DNA from 3 places in the Marinobacter nauticus ATCC 49840 genome. Region 1 is predicted to be linked to each of the others. Evidence: predicted binding sites of a transcription regulator. Region 1 holds the regulator's gene; each other region holds the start of a gene.
What was found. Region 1 encodes FliA, which starts transcription of late flagellar genes. Its sites were predicted from a motif close to CTAAAGTTTNNNNNNNNNNNGCCGNTAA; they were not measured.
Positions count from the first base shown of each region.

Region 2: a site for FliA is predicted at 717-744, ahead of MARHY_RS16905 (methyl-accepting chemotaxis protein). Genes of this name have one in related genera too.
Region 3: a site for FliA is predicted at 959-986, ahead of MARHY_RS11080 (methyl-accepting chemotaxis protein). Genes of this name have one in related genera too.

Region 1 is NC_017067.1:1,378,247-1,380,571, reverse strand. Features, by position in the region: gene MARHY_RS06355 (protein phosphatase CheZ) at 1-101, opposite strand, end outside; gene cheY (chemotaxis response regulator CheY) at 123-506, opposite strand; gene MARHY_RS06345 (RNA polymerase sigma factor FliA) at 667-1,410, opposite strand; gene MARHY_RS06340 (MinD/ParA family protein) at 1,443-2,255, opposite strand.
Region 2 is NC_017067.1:3,653,449-3,655,773, forward strand. Features, by position in the region: gene uvrD (DNA helicase II) at 1-595, opposite strand, end outside; gene MARHY_RS16905 (methyl-accepting chemotaxis protein) at 848-2,325, shown strand, end outside.
Region 3 is NC_017067.1:2,373,724-2,376,048, forward strand. Features, by position in the region: gene MARHY_RS11080 (methyl-accepting chemotaxis protein) at 1-911, opposite strand, end outside; gene MARHY_RS11085 (histidine kinase) at 1,028-1,915, opposite strand; gene ampD (1,6-anhydro-N-acetylmuramyl-L-alanine amidase AmpD) at 1,915-2,325, opposite strand, start outside.

The DNA.
Region 1 (2,325 bases):
TTCCCGGCGTTTACATTCTCGGCCAGGTCGGAGGCCTGCTTTTGAAGCTTCTCCGCCACCTCCGGATCAAGGCCCTGATGGTTCTGTTTGGTATCACTCATGGCGAGCCATCCGACCTCTGGTTACTGGATTCGTTCGAAGATTTTCTCGATCTTTTCCTTCAGCACGGCTGCCGTGAAAGGCTTGACCACATACCCGTTCACCCCGGCCTGAGCCGCCGCCACGATCTGGTCCCGCTTGGCCTCCGCCGTTACCATCAGAACCGGCAGGTTCTTCAGATTTTCATCAGCACGGACAGCCTTCAGAAGGTCAAAGCCCGACATGCCGGGCATGTTCCAGTCAGTCACCAGGAAGTCATACTTGCCGCTTCGGAGCATGGGCAACGCGGTGTTGCCATCGTCCGCTTCATCCGTATTGGTGAAGCCGAGATCTCGCAGCAGGTTTTTGATGATGCGTCGCATTGTGGAGAAGTCATCCACAATGAGAATTTTCATGTTCTTGTCCAATGGGACCTCCAGTCAGTAACACCCGGAATTCATTCAGCCTTTTGGAAGTCTAGCAGGCTGCTACCTTAAGCGCTTATTGTGTGGTGTTTGCGCACGTTGTAAAGCATCGTTTACCAAAAGCTACACAGCTTGCTGAAAGCGAAACACAGCACCTGGCCGATCAGTCGTTGTCACCATCCCGCCACTCGGCCAGCCGGCTGCGAAGTCTCAACGCCGCCTGGCTGTGAATCTGGCTTACCCGGCTCTCACTGACCCCAAGCACCGCACCGATTTCCTTGAGGTTGAGCTCCTCCTGGTAATACAGGCTCAATACCAGTTTTTCACGCTCAGGCAACTGCTCAATGGCGTCTGCTAGACTGCGCTGGAAAGCGCCTGAAGCAATACCGTCCAGCGGATTATCACTCGCTTCTGCTTCTTCTATCGGCAGCTCGCCGGATTCATTGAGCTCATCAAGACTAAAAAGTCTACCGCTGTTCGCGTCGGCAAGTGAGGCATGATACTCGTCCAGACCAATGCCAAGCTCTTCAGCTACTTCGGCATCCTGGGCCTCGCGCCCGGTACGATCTTCCACTTGTTTGATAGCACTGGCGATTCGCCGGGCGTTGCGATGCACTGAGCGGGGCACCCAGTCGCCCTTGCGGATCTCATCCACCATGGCACCGCGGATGCGAATCCCTGCGTAGGTTTCAAAGGTGGCACCTTTGCCGGAAGAATAGCGCTGCGCGGCCTCCAGCAGGCCAATCATACCGGCCTGCATAAGGTCTTCCAGCTGCACTGATGGCGGCAGCCGGGCCATGAGATGAAGGGCGATTTTCTTGACCAGCGGCGCATGCTCTTCAATCAGGGCTGAAGGGCTCCTGGCGCCGGCCTGATGGTAAATTCCCAGATGTTTCGCCAATGTCATGTATCCGGTTTTCTTGTAGGACTGGATTCAGATCAGACTTCGACGAGCCGCTCCACGAAGAATTCGAGATGCCCCCTGGGAGAGGACGGCAAAGGCCAGCTATCCACTTTTTCGGCCAGAGCCCGGATAGCCAGCGAGGCTTTCGCCCTCGGATAGGCATCCAATACCGCTTTCTGTCTTTGGACGGCTTTCTTGACGGCCTCGTCGTAAGGCACGATACCTACATATTGTAGTGCCACATCCAGAAAACGCTCGGTGACCCGGGTCAGTTTTTCAAACAGATGGCGGCCTTCCTGCTCATTGCGGACCTGGTTTGCCAGGATACGGAAGCGGTTCGTGCCATAATCCCGGTTCATCAGCTTGATCAGCGCGTAGGCATCGGTAATGGAGGTAGGTTCGTCGCAGACCACCAGCAGAAGTTCCTGCGATGCCCTGAGGAAGCTGACCACCGATTCAGAAATACCTGCGGCGGTATCCACAATCAGAACGTCAATCTGATCGCCCAGCTCACTGAAAGCGTTGATCAGGCCGGCATGTTCCATGGCGCTGAGCTGGGTCATACGCTGGGTGCCGGAGGAAGCCGGTACAATCTTGATACCACCAGGACCATTCACCAGCACGTCTTTGAGATCACAATCGCCGCTGAGTACGTCTTGCAGATTTCGATTAGCGGTAATGCCGAGCAACACATCGATGTTGGCGAGCCCGAGATCCGCGTCCAGCAAGACAACCCGGCGCCCCTTCTGGGCCAGGGCGATACCGAGATTGACCGAAACATTGCTCTTGCCGACACCGCCCTTGCCGCCGGAAACCGCAATCACCTGAACCGGATGTGGTCTGCTCATACTGTTATCAGTCTCTTACTACGTTCTTGTACGGGCACGCGTGCCGGTGTTTTATTCTGTCGCCAACGAG
Region 2 (2,325 bases), 1.7 Mb from region 1:
CGTGGGAACGCAGCAGCAGTTCACCGAAATCCACCAGGCCGCCCTGTTGGCAGAGCTTCTCGTACTGGCGGTAGATCTTCAGCATGGTGTTGGTGAAGTGATCGCCCGGATTCTCCTGAATATGATCCGCCCGCAAGCCCTCGTCTTTCTGGCTGTTGATGAACCACTGGGCCTGTTTCGGCGGCCACTGGCTTTCATCGATGCGGTTTTCCCGCATCACTCGCTTGATCAGCCGCAACTGGTCGTCGCTGTCCAACACCTGGAAGTTTTCCGGCAAGCCGGCGTCTTTCCAGTGGGAACGAAGCAAACGATGGGCAATTCCGTGAAAGGTGCCGATCCACAGACCACGGGTGGGAATCTGCATCATCTGCTCCACGCGATAACGCATTTCCTTGGCGGCCTTGTTGGTGAAAGTCACCGCCAGAATGGACGTGGGCGGCACCCGGTCAACCGACATCAACCATGCCATCCGGTGCACCAGCACGCGGGTTTTGCCACTGCCGGCACCGGCCAGCACCAGCAAATGGTCGTTCTGCGCCGTCACCGCTTCGCGTTGGGCGTCGTTCAGGGAATCAATAATATGAGAGACATCCATGGAGCAAGGCTTCATTACTGGTTAAATTTACAGCCCAGTATACCAGCCAAGAGCCCGGCTGCCTCCCCTCGCACAAACTACCCCCTCAAGAGTATATACAGGCCAATTCAAGGCTCTAGGCTTAAAGAGACAGCCAGTGTGGCCGATACAGCACTTAACACACTGACACATTAATTCTGTGTCATGCGTTCAAAAAACAACCTACACTCGCGCCGTTCAGAGTTGTGGGCCACGCATACAGGGATTTCATACATGCTTTCATCTCTCAAGATCTCACACAAACTCGCGCTGCTGGTGATTGTAGCCGTGGTGGCTTTCGTAGTGAGCCAGGCCTTTTCCATCATCACGGAACGAAACAACTCGGAACGACTGGGAGAGGTGCGCAACCAGCTCTATCCGTCCCTGGAACTCTCCACCATCAACCGGGGTCTGCTGCAACTCATCGAAAACCAGATCAACAGCGCCGTCACCACGGGCGACGATCAGCAGATTGCGGCTACCCGAGAGCAACTCGCCGAGATCATCGAGAATCTTGACCGCATTGCCCAGCTTAACCCGAGCCAGCAGAGCGACGTAAAAGCGCTGAAATCCGAACTGAACGGCTACTACAGCACCGCCACTCGCATCGCCACCGCGATTATCGAGGGCACCGCCGATTTCAGTCGCATAGGCCAGGAAGCATCCGCCAACGCCGAGCGCCTGGCGGGCCTGCGCTCGGATCTCGACCAGATGCGTAATGCCATGGAGAGCCGCCTGACCCAGGCCATTGACGACACCACGGCGGCCAGCAGCGAAGCCGCCACCGTCTCCGTGACAATTGTGGTGGTCGCCCTGGTTGTCCTGATTGCACTGAGCCTGATTATCGGTCGATCGGTCTCCGGCAGCCTGCAGCAAATCATCAGCTCCCTGCGGAACATGGCTTCTGGCGAAGGCGATCTGACCTCCCGCATCGAGTACACCGGCAAGGATGAACTTCGGGATCTGGTGGACCAGTTCAACCGCTTTGTTGAAAAACTGCATAAATCCTTTGCCACCATCCAGCAGGACATCGGTGAGCTTAACGGCGTCGCCACGCATCTGGGCAGCACCAGCCGCACCAATCTTGAACGCATCAGCCAGCAGGCCCAGGCCATCTCCTCCACCCGCAATTCCGTGGAAGAGCTGGTAAAAAGCGTTGAGGAAGTGGCGGGCTTTGCCTCCAGCGCCTCCGACCAGACCCAGGACGCATCCAAGTTTGCGACCACCGGGCAGCAGAAGGTCGAGGGCAACATACAGACCATCCAGCGACTGATGGCAGAAATCGAGAACACTGCCAGCCTGGTCAACCAGTTCGATGAGTTCTCCGTGAAGGTGGGCGGTCTGCTGGAAACCATTCAGACCGTGGCCGAGCAGACCAACCTGCTGGCCCTGAATGCCGCCATTGAAGCCGCCCGCGCCGGTGAACACGGCCGTGGCTTTGCCGTGGTCGCAGATGAAGTACGCGGCCTGGCGGTGCGCACCCACAAGGCCACGGAAGAAATCCAGCAGGTGATTTCAGAACTCTCCAAAGCCTCCGGTGCCGCCGTGCATTCCATGCAAGGCAGCGTAGACATGGCCAGGCAGGGCGTGGATGCCACCACCGAGTCTGGCGAGGTCCTGCGCAAGATTCTCGAGAACGTTCAGCAGATCAGCGAACTGAACGAGCAGATTGCCGCGGCCACCTATGAACAAAGCACCACCTTCAGCGAAGT
Region 3 (2,325 bases), 1.0 Mb from region 1:
CGATCGCTGAGGGTATCGTAATATCCCATCTGCGCCGATACGGTCTCATCGAATTCCTGCCAGGGCAGCTCCAGGCGCATAGGCGTAATGACATTCAGATCCAGCTCATCACGCACTGTCATCAGGCTCTCTTCCGTGCGGGTCAAGGCACCGCTCGCACTCTCTGCCAGTTGGGGCGACGCCTCCACGGCAACGGAAAGGGCCGGCGAAAGCAGCGAACTGCGGTTGGTCAACTGATCGTAGATTTCATTCAGGGTTTCGCTGAGTGCATAGCCCACCTGACCTTCCACCAGCGCAAAAATACCGTATGAACGGGCGCGGCCAACAACAGTGCGAGACTCAGGCAACGCAGAACGCACCAGCCCTAACAGCAGCAGGTTTTCCCGGGACGCATCCTGACCCAATCCGCTGATTTCAATGGTCGCCGGCAGCAAGGCCATCACCTTCTGCACAAACTCCTGGTAGTACTTGAACTGGGGGTCAATGTTGCCCTGATAGTTATCGTTGGCTTTGAGCGTCTCCCATTCTTCTCTTACAACCAGGATCTGCTCCTGCCAGGAGCCGGAGGTGTCAAAAGAACGCTGTGGTTCGGCAAGATCTGCCAACAGGGCATCCATGCGACTGGCCGCTTCGTTGGCTTTTTCGAGCAAGGGCTGTTCGTCTTTCAGAATGCCGGGGGCCTGATAGTCACGGTAATCCATCGCCGCCACCAGCAGGCGCTCCACCTTCTGGAGTTCTGCAAGCCCTTCAATGCCGCGGGTCATGGTCTGAACCGACTGGTTAAGCCCGGAAATCACCAACCAGGAAAGCACGATGATAGGGCCAAGAAAGAGAATGCTGATGAGGCTGAATTTGTAAACCATGGGCAGCCGATTCATCAGTGCTACAGCCGGATTGATTATATAGTTCACAGAGCCCTCGCTGCTTCTAACAACTGAATCTTTATTCTTTTGTTTGATTATCGCCCGTTGCCGGAAAAACTTAATCACTATTTAGTGTTATTCTGTAATCCGTTTTTGCTTTCCGGCTAGGCCATGCCTGCGATCACCAGCAATGCAAGCGCACATATCCACACCAGCATGCTCCGGTTGAGGAGGTCCCTTATAGCGCTGAGGCTCCGCCCGCCAAAATCGGGCCACTCTTCCGGGTGCAACTCCGAAAAGCGCGCAGGATCAAGTGCATATCCAGTTAACGACCCGTTGGCGGAAATCATGAGCACATCCGCGGTCTTTTTCCCGAATCCCGGGAATACCTTGCGTATTTCCCGGGACCAGCCGGCCAGGTCACCGGCGAGCCCGAATGTGCATGACAGCAAGCGGGAAGGAATCCAGCCGATAAGCCGGGCTGCCCGCTGATAGCGTTCCCGCGCGGCCGCCTGCGGCCATTGGCCCGCCAGAGCTACAAGCCCTCGAGCCAGAAAAGCCAGCGCTATGCCGCCGACGGCATACCAGAAAACCACCAGGAAGAAACGCTCGAAAACCGAGACCATCAGCGCCCGCGACACCGACAGGTGCATGGCTTCTGGCGATAGCGCCGCTCCTCTTTCGGAGGCGGGCAGGCGCTCTTGAACATGGTGCCAGGCAGCCTGCATATCTCCGCGCCGCCAGGCATCGGAATAGGCTCGCAGCACCTTGCGCCAGCCCGGCGCTCCCATCAGTACCACCATCAGCACCAGTTCAAGCGGATACAGGGCATAGCGGTAGCCCGCCTCACTGGACAGCGCCCACGCGCCAGCGAGCGCCAGAGAAGGTAACACAACCAGCAGCGCCCCTCTCCAGACTGACCGCTCCTGACCCGCTTCTACCCGGCCCCAACGATGAAACCAGTTACGCCAGACCTCATCGCCAGCCAGGTGATCGGCGCGGTCCAGCCTGCGGCGAATCACGTACGCAATCAGAAAAACAACCAACGACATCAGGCCATCTCCTCGTTCGACAGCAGTGTCTGGAAGCGAGACCACTCAAACGCGGGCCCTGGGTCGGTTTTTCGGCCCGGAGCAATATCACTGTGGCCGGCAATGCGACCCGGCGTGATTTCCGGCCAGGCTGTCATTGCCAGGAGCGCCAGACGCGCCAGCGCACGGTACTGATCCTCGGTATAGGGAACGTCATCCGCACCTTCGAGCTCGATACCAATGGAGTAGTCGTTGCACTCCTCCTTACCCTGAAAACTGGAACGGCCAGCATGCCATGCCCTGTCCAGACAGCTGACAAACTGAATAACGGAACCATCCCGGCGAATCAACGCGTGTGCAGACACCTTCAGCTCTGCGATCGTTTCAAAATAGGGGTGGGCAGCAGTATCCAGACAGTTACAGAAAAAATT